DNA from 4 places in the Kitasatospora sp. NPDC058243 genome. Region 2 is predicted to be linked to each of the others. Evidence: riboswitches for the same ligand, from Rfam matches in the RefSeq annotation. Region 2 holds a riboswitch; each other region holds the start of a gene.
The links. A riboswitch is a leader RNA that binds a small molecule or an ion and turns the genes downstream of it on or off. The one in region 2 is predicted to bind cyclic di-AMP.

Region 1 (4,192 bases), on a different contig from region 2:
CGGGCCTGGCGCAGGTGCGCCACGGGCTCCGGCTCAGTCCTCAGGACGATTCCCACGACGATTGCCGGGCCGGCCCCCCGGACGAGCCGGCCGGACTGACGGCCGGACACCCCGGCGGCCCGACCCCCGTCCGGGCCCCCAACCGTGCGCGGGACCACCCGCCGCGCCTGCGCGCGGTCGGCCGCGAGAGCGCCCGTCGGGAGAACGCCCGTCGCGTGGCCCCGGACCGGCCCCGGACAAGACAAAGGCCGTCGCGGTGTCAGCACCCACGACGGCCCCCCGATGGCAGGACGGCGGCCGGTCAGACCGCCAGGTGGTCGAACTCCCCGTCCTTGGCCCCCAGCAGCAGGGCGGCGATCTCGGCCCGGGTGTAGATGAGCGCCGGCCCTTCCGGGAAGCGCGAGTTGCGCATCGCCACATCGCCCCCCGGCAGGGCCGCGAACTCGACGCAGTTCCCCTGGGAGTTGCTGTGCAGGCTCTTCTGCCAGAGAACCCCCTTGAGGTCGGCGGCCGCCATCCCGTTGTAGGTGTCGTACGAGCCGTGCGTGTCCTGCGAGTCGTGCATAGAAATCTCCCGAAGAGCTCCGGAGTGGTCGTCCAGCGCGGCGCTCCCGGCACCCGCCGAACGAACGGACCGGCCCCGTACCGGCCCGGCACAACGCCTCACTTGACGCGATGATAGCTGCTGTGCACGTGCATCAGCACGGGACATTGCAGGTGCACGAGGCCTTTCACCGGCAGTTCCGAACTCTTCACGGGCCCTTCTCCTGACGGTACGTAAACGGACATAGCCGAGTGAATCGCCAGATTCTCGATAACCGGCCGTGAGCGGTTCCCCGCTGAATGTTGATCTTCAGACGCCCGGAGTCGCGCTGCCGTGACGCTCCGTCAGGCGACCTCCTGGCTGTGAGACATCTCACGCGCCACACAGGCAACTCGACGCCCCGTCGGACACGTCAGGGCTACGAGCGGTGATCGCTCGAAGGCTGGGTGAGATATGTCCGGATTGCGGGCAAACCGCCCGGACGGACACGGCGGGAACGCGGCACACCCGCCATGACCACGTGAAACTCGAACGGCAGCCGAATGCAGGCCTGACGGGCCGATGTCCTACGATCTCCGGCATGAGCACCGCAGCCATCCCGGGCGCGCCACTGCCCGTCCGCACTCCAGGCTCCCGTGCGCGGGGGCGCCACCGCCGCCCCGAGCGCCCCGAGATCCCGGCCGGCTCCCCGGCCCTGGTGCTCGCCGTGCCCGCGACCGCCGGGCCCGAGTCCCGCTCGGTCGTCGAGGAGCTGCTGTCGATCGTCCGCAGCGAGCAGAGCGGCATCCAGACCGCCGTCGGCTACCTCCCGGGCGAAGCCGCCCAGGGGGTCGACAGTGACGACCGCACCGTCGCCGAACTGCTGGCCATGGCCGCCGAGGCCGGCCTGCCCGCGCCGGTCCTGGTGCCGCTGGTACCCGGCCCGCACGGATTCCTGACCGAACTTCACGCCCTCGCCGCGGAGTACGGAGCCCCCGTCACCGACGTGCTCGGCCCGCACCCGCTGCTCGCCGAGGCCGTGCACGTGCGCCTGTCCGAGGCCGGCCTGGCACGCGCCGACCGGGCCCGGCTGTTCGCCATCGCGACCGCCGCGGACGGCGTCGTGCTGACCACCGTCGGCGGCGAGGAGGCCGCTGCCGCGGCCGGCATCACCGGTGTCCTGCTGGCGGCCCGGCTGGCCGTCCCGGTCGTGCCCGCCGCGCTCGACGTGCCGGGCTCGGTCGCCGCGGCCGTCAACCACCTCAAGGAGACCGGCTCCCAGCGCCCGGCGCTGGCACCGCTGGTGATCGGGCCGGAGGCCGACTCCGAACTGCTCGCCACGGCCGCCGAGGAGACCGGCTGCCCGTCCGCGGCGCCGCTGGGCGCCTACCCGACGGTCGGCCAGCTGATCGCCGCCACCTACCTGGCCGCGCTGCCGGCACCCTCCCCCGAGGCCCTGGCGCAGGCCGAGGCCGAGGCGGCGGAGGCCGCCGAGGGCGCGCACGCCGACCACTCCGGCCGGGGCGGTCACGCCGCCCACGCCGCTCGCACCGCCACCGAGGAGTCGGTCGGCCAGTAGCGGTCACCGCACGCGTGAAGGGCCCGGAACGGCTACGTTCCGGGCCCTTCCTGCTTGCCCCGTAAGGGAGTTAAGGGGCGAATAGGTGTGATGTCCGTTCTATCCGCATTTGTTCGCCGCCGCTCGATCCATCCCCCGACGGCCACAGTGTGGACGCACCTCCTTCTCGGCGGGCGGGCCCCGGGGGACCCGACCCGCCGCCACCCGCCTCCTGAAGCACAGACAGTTGCGCACGCCCTTCGCGGCATTGCCGGAAATCGGCCATTTTCGATCATGGCGAGCGAGGGGAACGACCGTTCTCGCCAAACCGTGATGCGCGTCACAGGTGTTTGCAGTTTGAACTTAAGTCTGCTTAACGTGCTCCCCGTTCGTGGCCACACGAACCCAGTTCATCCGCGACGCCGAGTCCTGCCGTCGGATGTCCTGGCAGCGCGAAAACGCACCACGGCAGGAGCGGGGGACCCACAGGTAAGTCGCCCCGGACCGTTCCCCGGAACGATCCAGGGCTAGGGGTGAAGCCGCGCCCACAGCGCGGCCGGGCAACTCCAGCCCGAATCCGACAGCTCACCTCGCAGGCGTGGGAGAGGACTGCGTCTTCATGCTGCCCACCAACGGCACCCGTCTGTCCAGTCGTACCCGACGCGTGATCGCCGCCATCGGCGTCGCGGGCGTCGGCCTCACCATCCCCTGCCTCACCTCCGGCACCGCCTCCGCCGCCTCCGTCGCCACCTGGGACAAGGTCGCCCAGTGCGAGAGCACCGGCAACTGGAGCATCAACACCGGCAACGGCTTCTACGGCGGCCTGCAGTTCACCTCCAGCACCTGGGCCGCCTTCGGCGGCACCGCGTACGCCCCCCAGGCCAACCAGGCCACCAAGGACCAGCAGATCGCCGTCGCCGAGAAGGTCCTCGCCTCGCAGGGCCCCGGCGCCTGGCCGGTGTGCTCGGTCCAGGCCGGCCTGACCAAGGGCGGCACCCCGGCCACCGTCGACACCTCGGCCGGCTCGACCACCGGCTCGGCTGCCAGCTCGACCGCCACCAAGCCCGCCGCGAAGCCGGCCACCCCGGCCACCCCGGCCGCCAAGCCCGCACAGAGCCAGGCCCCGGCCACCCCGGCCGCGAAGCCCGCACAGAGCCAGGCCCCGGCCACCCCGGCCACCCCGGCCGCGAAGCCCGCCAAGCCGGCCGCACCGGCCCAGGACCAGGCACAGGCCCCCGCCGACTCCGCCAACGGCACCTCGGCGCAGAAGGGCCAGAACCAGGCCCAGAACAGCGCCCAGCCCCAGGGCGACGACTACACCGTCACCTCCGGCGACTGGCTGTCCTCGATCGCCGACAAGCACAACCTCCAGGGCGGCTGGCAGCGGCTGTACGAGCTCAACCGCGGCACCCTGACCGAGGGTCCGGACACCATCTACCCGGGCCAGCGCCTCTCGTTCAAGGACGGCGGCCAGGCCCAGCAGTCGGCTCAGACCGACCAGTCCGGCTCGGACTTCACCTGGTTCGACCGCTCGCAGAAGTCCGGCCAGACCTCCAACGGCGCCGCCGTGAACGCCAAGCCGACCGCCCAGCCGCAGGCCCCGGCCCCGGCCCCGGCCCCGGCCCCGGCCCCGGCCGCCAAGCCGGCTTCCAAGCCGGCCGCCCAGGCGCAGACCCCCGCTCAGACCCCGGCCGCCACCGGCAGCATGGCCGCCGCGGTCTCCTTCGCCCAGTCGAAGGTCGGCCAGGCGTACGTCTACGGCGGTACCGGCAACGGCGGTTGGGACTGCTCCGGCCTGACCCAGGCCGCGCTGCGCGCCGCGGGCGTCTCCGTCCCGCGCGTCGCCGCCGACCAGGCCGCCGCCAGCACCCGCGTCTCGCTGGACAGCCTGCAGGCGGGCGACCTGCTGTTCTGGTCCAACAACGGCCAGAACTCCGGCGTCTACCACGTCGCGATCTACATCGGCGGCGGCCAGTACGTCGAGGCCGCCAACCCGAGCTCGGGCGTGCGCCTGCAGACCGTCGCCAACTGGGCGCCGGACTTCGCCGGCCGGGTCTGAGCACGACCCGCGGGTGACAGCTGACAACTGACGGCTGACAGATAACAGATTT
Region 2 (4,192 bases):
CACCAGCAGCGCGTTGGCGGTGCCGGTCTCGATGCCCCTGGCCAGGCGGGCCGGGTTGGTGACGAACAGGTCGTCGCCGACCAGCTGGACCTTGTCGCCCAGCTTGACGGTCATGGCCTTCCAGCCGTCCCAGTCCGACTCGTCCAGCGGGTCCTCGATGGAGACCAGCGGGTAGGCGTCGACCAGCTCGGCGTAGTACTCGATGAGCTCGGCGGCGGAGATGGCCTTGCCCTCGAACTGGTAGGCGCCGTCCTCGTAGAACTCGGACGCGGCGACGTCCAGGGCGAGCGCGATGTCGCGGCCGGGCACGTAGCCGGCCTTCTGGATGGCCTCGGTGATGAGGTCCAGGGCCTCGCGGTTGCTGTCCAGGTTCGGCGCGAAGCCGCCCTCGTCGCCGAGGCCGGTGGACAGGCCGCGCTCCTTCAGCACGCCCTTGAGGGTGTGGTAGACCTCGACGCCCCAGCGGACGGCCTCGGAGAAGGACTCCGCGCCGATCGGGGCGATCATGAACTCCTGGATGTCGACGTTGGAGTCCGCGTGCGAACCGCCGTTGAGGATGTTCATCATCGGAACGGGCAGCACGTGCGCGTTCGGGCCGCCCAGGTAGCGGAACAGCGGCAGGTCGCTGGCCTCGGAGGCGGCGTGCGCCACGGCCAGCGAGACGCCCAGGATCGCGTTGGCGCCGAGCGAGGACTTGTCCGGGGTGGCGTCCAGGTCGAGCATGGCCTGGTCGATCAGGCGCTGCTCGGTGGCGTCGTAGCCGACCAGCTCCGGGCCGATCTGCTCGATGACGGCCAGGACGGCCTTCTCCACGCCCTTGCCGAAGTAACGGTTCTTGTCACCGTCGCGCAGCTCCAGCGCCTCGAAGGCGCCGGTGGAGGCACCCGACGGGACAGCGGCACGACCGGTGCTGCCGTCGTCGAGGCCGACCTCGACCTCGACCGTGGGGTTGCCACGCGAGTCGAGAATCTCACGGGCTACGACGACATCGATGGACGGCACGAGGCATCTCCTTGCGGAAGCAGGGTCCGGCTGACGTTGGGTGCTGCCGGCGGGACGATTGCGGAGTCGTTACGACCAGAGCCTAACCGCCCCGGCCCCCGGGGCCGCGCTGGCCTCGGTCCCGTCTCAGCGTGTGGCCCGGCTACCCACCAGTAGTTCACCTGCTTGCCTGATCGAAGCGGGCGAATACGGGGGAATGCGGGCGAAGGGGGACGGCGCCCGTCCCCCTTCGCCCGCAGGGCGCGGGCCGCTCAGGGCCCGGGCCGCTCAGCCGAGGTGCAGCACCTGGCCGGGCATGATCAGGTTGGGGTTGCCGCCGACGGTGCCGCGGTTGCCGTCGTACACCGAATGCCAGCCGCCGGACACGCCCTGGGCGGCGGCGATCGTCGACAGCGTGTCGCCGGCCCGGACGGTGTAGTCGTGACCGCCCTGCGCGGCGGCGGGCTGCGCGGCCGGGGCGGACTGTGCGGGCTGCGCGGCGCGGGGCGCGTACTGCGGCTGGGCGGCGGGCTGGCCCGCGTACTGCTGGTAGACGCTCTGGTGGCTGGTCCAGTACCAGGCGCCGTTGTTCTGGTACCAGTACACCTTCGCGTCGGCGTCCCAGCCGGCCTTGCCGGAGAAGCCCTGGGTCTGCGGCTGCGTCTGCTGCGGGGCCTGCTGGACGGGCTGCTGGGCGGCCGGCTTCGGGGCGGCCTGCTGGACCGGCTGCTGGGCGGGCTTCGGGGTCTGCGCCTGCTGGGTCGGCTTGGCGGCGGACTGCTTGGCGGGCTTGGCGTCCGTGGAGGTGTCCACGGAGGCCGGGGCGCCGCCCTTGCTCAGACCGGCCTTCTGGGAGCAGACGGGCCAGGCGCCCGGGCCCTGCGAGGCCAGCACCTTCTCGGCGACCGAGATCTGCTGCGCCTTGCTGGCCTGGTTGGCCTGCGGGGCGTAGGAGGTGCCGCCGTACGCCTTCCAGGTGCTGGGCGTGAACTGCAGGCCGCCGGAGAAGCCGTTGCCGGTGTTGATGCTCCAGTTGCCGCCGCTCTCGCACTGGGCGACGGCGTCCCAGGTGGAGGCCGGGGCGGCGGAGGCGCCGGTGGCGGTGAGGAGCGGCATCGCGAGTCCGACGCCGGCCACACCGGCGACGGCGATGGCCTTCTCGGTCTGGGTGCGACGACGGTGGCGGCCAGTTCCAACGAACAGCATGACGAGGTCCCTCTCCGCACGCCTGCGAGGTGAGCTGTCGGGTTCGGACCGGGAGGTGGCCCGGCCGCCGAAAGCGGAAACGATTCCGCTCGGGCGGCTTCACCCCAAGCCGTTGGGGAACGGCAACAAACCTGGTTCCCCCGCCCCTGCCCAGGGTCTGGTCGGTTTCCCGTGACGCGGCGGGCAGGATTCGGCGTTCCGCGCACGAGGTCCGCAGCTGCGAACTCCAGGGAGAGTAGACAGATCATCAGACCAATAACAAGCTCATATCACCGATATCACACACAAATTACGGCGCGTGGTCAATCGCCTACCAACGGCGGCGGTATGTCCGGATTAATGCGGGTTCAGACCTGGCTCCACGACCCGCCGGAGACGCGCCGTCAGCGTGTCGGAGCGTCGGCCGGCGTGACCGGCGTGTGCGGAGAGCGGGCCTCCGGAGTGAATTCGACCGGGAGTTCCCGCAGGCCACGCATGATCAGGCCGCCCCGCCAGCGCAGGTTCTCCGGGTTTTCCGCGAGCCGCAGGTCCGGCAGCCGGGAAAGCAGCGTGGTCAGTGCGCTCCGCCCCTCCAGGCGGGCCAGCGGGGCGCCGATGCAGTAGTGGATCCCGTGGCCGAAACCCAGGTGCGGATTGTCCGTGCGGGCCAGGTCCAGGGTGTTCTCGTCCGCGAACCTGGCCGGATCGCGATCCGCCGCGGCCAGCACCACCAGCACCGGATCGCCCACCGGGATGTCCACCCCGCCGATCGACAGCGGCCGCGTCGCGAAGCGCCACGTCGCCATCTCCACCGGCCCGTCGTAGCGCAGGAGTTCCTCGATCCCGGTGTCCAGCAGCGCCGTCTCGCCGCGCACCACCGACTCCTGCAGCAGCCTGCGCTGCTCCGGGTTGCGCAGCAGCGCGTACGTGCCGTTGCCGATCAGGTTGACGGTCGTCTCGAACCCCGCGAACAGGAGGATGAACGCCATCGCGGCGGCCTCGTTCTCGTTCAGGTGCTCGCCGTGGTCGCTCGCCCGGATCAGGCCCGAGATCAGGTCCTCGCCCGGATCCGCCCGCTTGCGGTGGATCAGCTCCAGCAGGTACGCCCGCATCCGCTTCACCGCCCGCCCCACGCCGCCGCGTTGGCCGCCGCCGTGGCCCGGCTTCGTGTGTCGCAGCATCATCCCGGCCCAGTCCCGGAAGTCGTCCTGGTCCTCGGCCGGCACGCCCAGCAGGTCGCAGATCGCGTAGATGGGGAGCGGGAACGCGAACTCGTGGATCAGGTCCGCCGAACCGCGCTGCGCGAAGCCGTCGATCAGCCGGTCCGTGAGCTGCTGCACCCGCGGCTCGAACTCCGCCACCCGGCGCGGCGTGAACGCCTTCGACACCAGCCGGCGCAGCCGGGTGTGGTCCGGCGGGTCGATGTTCAGCAGATGCGTCATCAAGTCCGCCTGGCGCTCCCCCGGAATTCCCACCCGCCCGGTGCGGTGCGCCTGCTCGCTGTGGTGCGCCGGGTTCTTCGACAGCCTGCTGTCCGCCAGCGCCTGCCGCGCGTCCGCGTAGCGGGTCACCAACCAGGCCTCCACCCCGCTCGGCAGCGTCGTGCGGTGCACCGGGGCGTGCTCGCGCAACCAGGCGTAGGCGGGGTACGGATCGGTGGCGAACTCCCAGGTGAAGAGCTGCGGGGCGGCGGGGTCGGGCTGCACTGGCATGCGTCGACCGTATCCGGTGGGTCGGGGCCGCACCGCCTCCGGCGACCCCGACCGGCGGGGCCGGATCGTCGACACCCGGCGGACGGCCCGCCAACGCTCCGTGGACGCCTCGTGGACGGTCCGTGGACGGTCCGTGGACAGCTCTTGGACAGCTCTTGGCCGGGTGGCGGGCGTGACCCTGGTCACCTGAGGGGTAATCCCTGTTGCGGAGGGTCAGGACCTGCCTACGATCCTCCGCAGAAATCGTGGGCGCCGGTGCGGTGTCGCCCACAGGGAGGAGCAGACCATGCGGGTCAGCGGGTCAGTCGTCGTCA
Region 3 (4,192 bases), on a different contig from region 2:
AGCCGCTCCGGAAGCCGGGCCAGTGCCCGGGTGTGCTCGGCCAGCTCCAGCAGCATCGAATCGCCCTGCGTCCCGCGCAGACCCAGCCGGTGCCGGAACCGGTTCGCGGCCAGCACCGTCACCGCGGTCGCGGCCAGTACCAGCGTCACCCCGATCCGCACCCCGAGCGGATCCCGCACCACCGCCCCCAGCACCCCGCCGGCCAGCGCCGCGCACACCAGCACCAGCAGCTGCCCGCGCCGCAACAGCAGCCCGCCGACCACCAGCGGCAGCACCAGCGCCGACGGCGGCCAGCTGTACGGCAGCACGATCGGCAGGACGCTCAGCACCGCCGTCACCCCGAGCAGCACCCCCAGCGCGTACCGCGCGGCCCGGGCGTTCCCGTCCAGCAGCCGCAGGTACCACCGCCGCGCCCTCGCTATCGGTGCGGGCACGTGGACCTCCGCCAAGGGGTCGGCGGTCCCCTGTCATGACCACCAGTCAGCCCGGCCACACTAACCCGTCCACCCCCACCACCCCCAGGCCGCTGCCTGCCCGCCGCACGGGAAGTCGGCGGGTCCGACTTCTCGCGCATGTGTCACCCGGGGCGCTGGCCGTTCCGTCGTCGTGGGAGGCCGGGCGGGTCGTGCCGCGGCCGGTGCGGTGGCCGGGCGGGTCGTGCCGCGGCCGGTGCGGTGGCCGGTGCGGTGGCCGGTGTCTCAGGGGGTGGGCCAGGTGCGGAGGCCGGTGGTGAGGAGGGTGATGAGGCGGCTCTGGGTGGTGGCCAGGTCCTCGGCGAGCTGGAAGCCGCCGCCGATGGAGAGGGAGGCGAAGCCGTGGGCGACGGAGCGGACGGTGCGGGCGGCGTGGATCGCCTCCGCGCCGTCGAGGCCGTACTCCCGCAGGACGGCGATGATCACCCCGACGAGCCGGCCGGCCGCGCGGGTGAGGTCGTCGTCCGGCTGCGGGGCCTGGGGGAGGGCGTTGTAGCGGTGCGGGTGCTCGGTGGCGTACGCGTGGTAGGCGCGCAGCACGGTGGCGACGGCGTCGTCCCCGCTGCGGCCGACGGCGGCCTCGGCGAGCCGGTCGGCGAGTTCCTCGGTGACCCGGACGGCGATGAGCCGCCGCAGTTCGGTGAGGCCGCCGCTGACGTGCTTGTACAGCGACGGGGTGGCGACCCCGGCCCGGGCGGCGACGGCGGCCAGGGTGAGGGCGTCGGTGCCCTGCTCGTCGATGAGGGTGAGGGCGTGGTCGACGACCTGCTCGGGGGTGAGTCCTACTCGGGGCATGGTGTGGGCTCTCCGTCGGTGGAAGGCGTACGTGGCGGGGTGGGGCGGGGCGTGTGGGCGGGTGGGGCTGACGTGGGCGGACGGGGTGGGCGGGGCTCAGGCGAGTTCGGCGAGGAAGGGCAGCAGGGCGCCGGCGGTGGCCTGCGGGTTGTCGGCCATCGGGTAGTGCCCGGATCCGTCGATCATGACCTTCCGCGCGTTGAGCGCGGCGGCCTGCCGGTCGGCGACGGCTTCCGGCTTGGGGAAGTCGGGGTCCTTGCTGCCCATGATGACGAGCGAGGGGCAGCGGACGGCCGCGGTCCAGCCGACGGGCGCGGAGTCCCCGCCGACGTGTCCGCGGGTGGCGGTCTTGCGGCCGGGGGTGCGCATGGCGGCGACGAGTCCGGCCACGTACGTGTCGAAGTCGGCGGGCTTGGCGCCCGGGTAGGCCAGCTTGCGGTGGTAGAGGCCCCAGAAGGCGGGCGAGTGGACGGTCAGGGTGCCCATGACGCGGAGGGCGCCGCGCATGAGGGCGCCGGGCGGGGGGTTCTCGACGAAGGCGTCGATCAGGGCGATGCCGGCGACCCGCTCGGGGGCGTCGCCGGCGGCCTTGACGACCGTCGCGCCGGTGTAGGAGTTGCCGACCAGGACGGCGCGGTCGATGCCGAGGTGGTCGAGCAGGGCGAGGACGTCGGTGGCGATGGCGGCGGGGGAGTAGTCGTCCCAGACGATCGAGGATTCGCCGAAGCCGCGCAGGTCCATGGTGATGACCCGGTGGCCGGCGGCGGCCAGCAGCGGGTGGAGGTGCCGGTAGGCGGCGCGGGTGTCGAGCATTCCGGGGAGCAGCACGACGGGGGTGCCGTCGCCCTGCCGGGTGTCGTCGTAGGCGAGGCGGCCGCCGGTGACGTCGAGGTACTGGGTGGTGGGGGCGCTGGTGGCGTTCATGGTGGGCCTCCGGGGGCTGCCGGTGCGGGGCTTCGGCGGTGCTGCCGATAGCCATAAAGCTAAGGCTAATAGCCTTAGCCGTCAAGCCTTCGCGCCCTGTGGAGCGGGGGAGGTTGGCGGGGAGTGCCTGAATGAAGGGCCGTCCGTTGACGTCCGATCACGTGAGGTGGCGTCAATGGTGTTCAAGCGTGCCCAAGGGGCCCAAGGGGGACAAAACGCCCTTCGCGTCCCAGAGCGCCCCGTCCGTCTCCGGTCGTCCCGGGCGAACGGCTTGGAATCAGGGCCTCCTAGGATTAACGTTTGATAACGCAGCGCGGTCCTCAACGCCGTACCCAGACGGCACCGTGCGCCGTCGCCTAATCCCGCCGACCGGCCTCCGGGCAGGTCAGGGAGCCGGGGAACCACGTTCCTTGGGGTGAATCGGCGGGGCTCCGGCCCGGCCGTAGGAGACCTTCCTGCTCCGAACCCGTCAGCTAACCCGGTAGGCGCGAAGGAAGGAAAGGAGCGCGCCTCCGTGGCGTCGACGCACACCCCGGCACACCCGGCCGGCCTCGCAGCAGGTACCCGGCTCCTCGACCACCCCGGCCCGGACGGCCCCGAGTACGCGGGCCCGGAGGCCGAGACCAACCGGCACCGGATGCCGCGTCAGGTCCGTGGGACCTCCCCGCTGCTCGGCGTCACCGCCGTCGCCGCCACCCTGGGCGCCACCGGCTTCGCCTCCGCCACCCCGGCCGCCGCCCCCGCCATCGAGACCCCGGACGAGACCCCGGTCGCCCTCTCCGCCGACCCCGGCCTCGCGCTCGCCGCCCGCATCCAGCTGCAGGCCGACAGCCAGCGCACCGCCGCCGAGGAGGACGCCCGCGTCCAGGCCGCGAAGGAGGCGGAGGCCAAGGCCGCCGCCAAGGAGGCCGAGGCCAAGCGGGCCGCCGAGGAGGCCGAGCGGGCCAAGGCCGCCGCCCTCACCCTGCCGGTGCGCGACTACCACCTCACCGCCCACTACGGCCAGAGCGCCCGCTACTGGGCCCACCTGCACACCGGCCTGGACTTCGCCGCCGACACCGGCACCCCCGTCTACGCGGTCGGCCAGGGCACCATCACCTCGGCCGGCTGGTCCGGCTCGTACGGCTACCGGATCGTCGAGACCCTGCCCGACGGCACCGAGATCTGGTACTGCCACCTCTCCTCGATCATCAAGGGCTCCGGCAAGGTCGGCTCCGGCCAGCAGATCGGCAAGGTCGGCGCCACCGGCAACGTCACCGGCGCGCACCTGCACGTGGAGGTCCGCCCCGGTGGCGGCGCCCCCGTCGACCCGGAGACCTGGTTCCAGCAGCGCGGCCTCAACCCCTGACGCACCCGCGAAGCCCCGGCCGCCGGAACCGAAAGGCACCGGCGGCCGGGGCTTCGCCGCGTCACTCCCGAGCCTGGTCCGCCGGGTCCGCCGGGTCCGTCGGGTCCGTCGGGTCCGTCGGGTCTGCCTGGTCCGCCGGGACTGCCGATCCCGCCAGCTCCTCCAGGCGGGCGTCGAACTCCTCCTGCGCCAGCCCCGCCAGGTACGCGTCGATCTCCTCCTGCCCCGGCTCCGGCGCGAGGTCCGGGAACTCCTCCACCAGCAGTCGCGGCAGCCCGGGCACCGTCCACTCCCCGTACAGGTCGAGCGCGGCCTCCACCGCCGCCTCCTCGAACGCCCCGAAGTCCCCGGCCAGTTCGTCCGGCATCGGCCGCCCCAGCGCGGTCAGCTCGGTCAGGTTGCGGTAGCTGCGCCGCATCAGGCCCTGCTCCAGCAGCCGGCGCGCGCCGTCGGTGGCCATGCCGACCGAGATCACCCGGGTCGGGCTCCATCCCTGCTCGTCCACCTCGTCCAGCCAGCCGGTCTGCGCCAGTGCGGCGAACCTGGCCAGCCGCTCCTCCTGCGCCAGCTCCCGGAAGCCGGTCAGCCACTCCCGCACCGCCTCCGGATCCGTGACGTCCGCCCCGTACGCGTGCAGCAGCAGCGCGTACAG
Region 4 (4,192 bases), on a different contig from region 2:
GGGCGCAGGCCGAGACCAGGCGGCTGACCGCCGAGCTGGAGGCCGCGAGGGCGCAGGCGGCCACCGAGCGCGGCGCCGCGGAGTCCGAGGCGCGGCGGCTGCGGCACCGGGTCGGCGAGCTGGAGACGGCGGCCGAGCAGGGCCGCCGGTCGGCCCGCGAGGGCCGCAGCGTCGAGGACATGCGGCTGCGGCTGCTGCTGGACACGGTGCTGCAGTCGGCGCAGGGGCTCCAGCGGGAGCTGGCGCTGCCGGTCTCCCAGATCCGGCCGGGGGACCTGGTGGAGGCGGTGGTGCCGGGGGCGGCCTCGCCGCACGACGTGGCCCGGCGCGGTCTGGCCGACGACGATCCGGCGCTGCTGGACCAGTTGCTGGCGATCCCGCAGGTGCACCTGGTGGTGGACGGCTACAACGTGACCAAGACGGGCTATCCGACGCTGCCGCTGGAGCAGCAGCGGATCCGGCTGCTGGGCGGGCTGGCGATGCTGGCCCAGCGCACGCAGGCGGAGGTCACCTGCGTGTTCGACGGGCAGGACCTGGACGTTCCGGTGATCATGGCGCCACCGCGGGGGGTGCGGGTGCGGTTCAGCCGGACCGGCGAGACCGCGGACGAGCTGATCCGCCGTCTGGTGCGGGCCGAGCCGCAGGGGCGTCCGGTGGTGGTGGTGTCCACCGACCGGGAGGTCGCGGAGGGCGTGCGGAAGGCGGGCGCGCGCCCCGTGGCCTCCGTTCTGCTGCTGAACCGGCTGGCGCGGCCCTGACGGCTGCCGCGACGGAATGACGCCTGGTCAGCGCCCGGTTTGCGGCGGTGTGCACATCCGGTGAAGCCTGCGGGGGAAGTGGAGTTCACGCCTTCGGGGGAGTGGCAAAACCCGTGGATCTTCCCTAGGGTGTGGCGTCAAACCTATTTTCCGGATTCTCACCTGATCGGGTGAGGCCGATGGAAGAAGGAGCAATTCCCTTGGCCTCCCACCGCCGTCCCAAGCAGCCGAGCCGCGCCCGGGTCTCCGTGCTCACCGCTGCCGCGGCGACCGCGGTCGCCCTCTCCGCGCAGGTCGCCGCGCACGCCGCGCCCCAGCCCAGCAAGAGCGACGTCAAGGCGCAGATCGACCAGCTCCAGCAGGACCAGGAGCAGGCGGCGGAGAAGTACAACGGCGCCAAGGAGCGGGCCGACCAGCTCCGCAAGCAGTCCGACCAGCTGCAGGACAAGGTGGCCCGCAGCCAGGACGAGATGACCCAGCTCCAGACCGGCCTGGCCGGCGTGGCGGGCGAGCAGTACCGCACCGGCGGCATCGACCCGTCCGTCCAGCTGATGCTCTCCTCGGACCCGTCCGGCTACCTGGAGAAGGCGTCCAGCGCCCAGCAGGCCAGTGCCAGCGAGTCCGAGGCGCTCAAGGCGCTGCTGGACCAGCAGCGCCGGCTGGACCAGGAGAAGTCCGAGGCCGCCGCCGTCCTGGCCTCGCTCGACTCCACCACCAAGGACCTGAACCAGGCCAAGACGGACGTCAACCAGAAGCTCAAGGCCGCGCAGGACCTGCTGAACTCGCTCAGCGCCTCCGACCGCGCCGCGCTGCGGGCCCAGCAGCAGCAGGACGACCGCGCCTCGCGCGGCAGCGACCGCGCCGACCTCGGCAGCCTCCCGCAGGCCGGCGGCTACGCGGGCGTGGCCGTCGCCAAGGCGATGAGCAAGCAGGGCTCGCCGTACGTGTGGGGCGCCACCGGCTCGACCACCTTCGACTGCTCGGGCCTGATGGTCTGGGCGTACGGCCAGGCCGGCGTCTCGCTGCCGCGTACCTCGCAGGAGCAGGGCAACGTCGGCACCAAGGTCACGCTGGACCAGGCCCAGCCGGGCGACCTGGTCATCTACGGCCCCGACCGGCACCACGTCGGGATGTACATCGGCAACGGCATGGTGGTGCACGCGCCGCACACCGGCGACGTGGTGAAGGTGATGAAGGTCGACGCGATGCCGATCAACACGATCCGCCGGGTCTGACGGTCCGACACGCCCGAAGGGCCCCGTCCGGGCCTGTGATCCACGCCACCCTCCGGCCGGGGGTGGCGTTCGGGTTTTGTCCGCCGCGCGAGTCCCCGGTGAAGACTGATCAGCTTTGCGTACGGCGGTGATCACTATGTGTCATATTCACAAAAGAACTTTGGTCTTCTTCCGTCTTTTTTCTGACAAGGATTTGAACGGATCACGGTTCAGTTACTAGGGTCGTGCCCCGAACCACCGCACTCCCGATCGCCCAGCCAGGGTGACGGCGGTGGTTTCCGTCGAGTTCGTGACGCAGCGGGGCGGGCCCAGTGCCTGCCCGACGGGGAGCCCAGCAGTCGGGGGTGCTGTCGAACGGAGCCGGGGAACCACGTTCCTCCGGGGTGAATCGGCGCCAGGTCGGCCGGTGGAACGGCCGTGAGGCGTCGTAGGGCACGCTTCCGGCCCGAACCCGTCAGCTCACCCGGTAGACGGCGTAGGAAGAAGGAGTCCGCCTTCGTGGCGTCCCATCGTCGTCCCAAGCCCGCTAGTCGCACCCGGGTCTCGATCATGACCGGCTTCGCCGCCGCGGCCGTCGCGCTGTCCGCGCAGTCCGGCGCCCACGCCGACCCGCAGCCGACCAAGGACCAGGTCAAGGAGCAGGTCGACCAGCTCAACGAGCAGGCCGAGGTCGCGACCGAGAAGCTCAACGCCGCCCAGGAGAAGCAGCAGCAGCTGCAGAAGCAGGTCACCGACCTCCAGGACCAGGTGGCGCGGCAGCAGGGGCAGGTGACCGACCTTCAGGGCGGCCTGGCCGAGATCGCCGGCGAGCAGTACCGCAACGGCGGCATATCGCAGACCGTCCAGCTGATGTTCTCCGCCAGCCCGGACACCTTCCTGAGCCAGGCCGACACGCTGAACCAGGCCGGCGGCACCCAGAAGGGCCAGCTCAAGCAGCTCCAGGACGAGCAGCGCAAGCTCGACCAGGTGCGCTCCGAGGCCCAGGGCAAGCTCGCCGAGATGGAGACCACCACCCAGCAGCTGAAGAGCGCCAAGGACGAGGTCCAGGGCAAGCTCAAGGCCGCGCAGGACCTCTTCAACACCCTGTCCGAGCAGGAGCGCCAGGCGATCCGCGCGGCCGAGGAGAAGGCCGCCGCCGAGGCCAAGGCGAAGGCCGACGCCGCCGCGAAGGCCGCCCAGCAGCAGGCGGCGGCCCAGCAGGCCGCCGACCGCTCCTCCCGCGACAACAGCCGCACCGACCTGAGCGCGTCGCAGGCCCCCGCCGCGCCGGTCACCAAGCCGAGCGCCGGCAGCTCGCGCGGCGCCGCGGCGCTGTCCATCGCCGCCTCCAAGATCGGCAGCCCGTACGTCTACGGCGCCTCCGGCCCCGGCTCCTTCGACTGCTCGGGCCTGATGGTCTGGGCGTTCAACCAGGTCGACGTGGCGCTGCCGCGCACCTCACAGGAGCAGGCCCACGCCGGTACCCGGATCGGCACCGACCTCTCCCAGGCCCAGCCCGGCGACCTGCTGATCTTCTACGGGGACGCCCACCACGTCGGCATCTACGCCGGCAACGGCCAGGTGCTGCACGCGCCCAAGCCCGGTGCGTCGGTCCGCTACGAGGCGGTCGGCAACATGCCGCTGACCTCCATCGTGCGGGTCTGATCCCCGCGCAGGCCCTCCCAGGCCCGGCCTTCCACCACGGAAGGCCGGGCCTGCGGCTTTTCCGGCGCCTCGGACTGATGTCCGATTACGGGTCAAATATTCGGGTTGGCAGGGGTTTGGACTCGGTTGCCCGGACTCGCTAACGTCTGCCACCGGACTCCGCTTCCAGGGCCGCCCGCGTTGGTGCGGCGGCGGGGCCCCACCGCCGGATCGGAGCCGCTGCCGCCATGCCCGTGCACCGTCGTCCCCAACTGCTCGCCCGTGCGCTGGTGCTGACCGCGGCCGCCACCACCGCCCTGGGCGTGACGGCGGGCGGCAGCGCCCAGGCCGCCCCCGCCGCGCCGGACACGCCCACCCGCAAGGACGTCAAGGCGCAGGTGGAACAGCTCTACGGCGAGGCCGAGCAGGCGTCCGAGAAGTACAACGCCGCCCTGGAGACGCAGCAGCGCCTCCAGGGCGAGACGACCGTCCTCCAGGGCGAGATCGCCGTCGCCCAGGACCAGCTCAACCAGTTGCGCGGCGACCTCGCCACCGTGGCCGGCGCCGAGTACCGCG

Region 1: another riboswitch for cyclic di-AMP. It lies ahead of ACFVX9_RS10990 (transglycosylase family protein); the one in region 2 lies ahead of ACFVX9_RS34055 (transglycosylase family protein).
Region 3: another riboswitch for cyclic di-AMP. It lies ahead of ACFVX9_RS26475 (M23 family metallopeptidase); the one in region 2 lies ahead of ACFVX9_RS34055 (transglycosylase family protein).
Region 4: another riboswitch for cyclic di-AMP. It lies ahead of ACFVX9_RS09255 (NlpC/P60 family protein); the one in region 2 lies ahead of ACFVX9_RS34055 (transglycosylase family protein).

The regions. Positions count from the first base shown of each region.
Region 1 covers NZ_JBHVWW010000011.1:146,899-151,090, reverse strand. Annotated here, with positions in the region: gene ACFVX9_RS11000 (DUF397 domain-containing protein) at 302-565, opposite strand; gene ACFVX9_RS10995 (hypothetical protein) at 1,125-2,102, shown strand; cyclic di-AMP (ydaO/yuaA leader) riboswitch at 2,533-2,693, shown strand; gene ACFVX9_RS10990 (transglycosylase family protein) at 2,680-4,140, shown strand.
Region 2 covers NZ_JBHVWW010000076.1:8,682-12,873, reverse strand. Annotated here, with positions in the region: gene eno (phosphopyruvate hydratase) at 1-1,002, opposite strand, end outside; gene ACFVX9_RS34055 (transglycosylase family protein) at 1,270-2,187, opposite strand; cyclic di-AMP (ydaO/yuaA leader) riboswitch at 2,193-2,360, opposite strand; gene ACFVX9_RS34050 (cytochrome P450) at 2,571-3,878, opposite strand; gene ACFVX9_RS34045 (SDR family NAD(P)-dependent oxidoreductase) at 4,165-4,192, shown strand, end outside.
Region 3 covers NZ_JBHVWW010000046.1:44,647-48,838, forward strand. Annotated here, with positions in the region: gene ACFVX9_RS26460 (PP2C family protein-serine/threonine phosphatase) at 1-434, opposite strand, end outside; gene ACFVX9_RS26465 (TetR/AcrR family transcriptional regulator) at 699-1,268, opposite strand; gene ACFVX9_RS26470 (alpha/beta fold hydrolase) at 1,365-2,192, opposite strand; cyclic di-AMP (ydaO/yuaA leader) riboswitch at 2,536-2,694, shown strand; gene ACFVX9_RS26475 (M23 family metallopeptidase) at 2,707-3,540, shown strand; gene ACFVX9_RS26480 (hypothetical protein) at 3,602-4,192, opposite strand, start outside.
Region 4 covers NZ_JBHVWW010000009.1:86,549-90,740, reverse strand. Annotated here, with positions in the region: gene ACFVX9_RS09265 (NYN domain-containing protein) at 1-758, shown strand, start outside; gene ACFVX9_RS09260 (NlpC/P60 family protein) at 959-1,993, shown strand; cyclic di-AMP (ydaO/yuaA leader) riboswitch at 2,332-2,481, shown strand; gene ACFVX9_RS09255 (NlpC/P60 family protein) at 2,492-3,637, shown strand; gene ACFVX9_RS09250 (NlpC/P60 family protein) at 3,865-4,192, shown strand, end outside.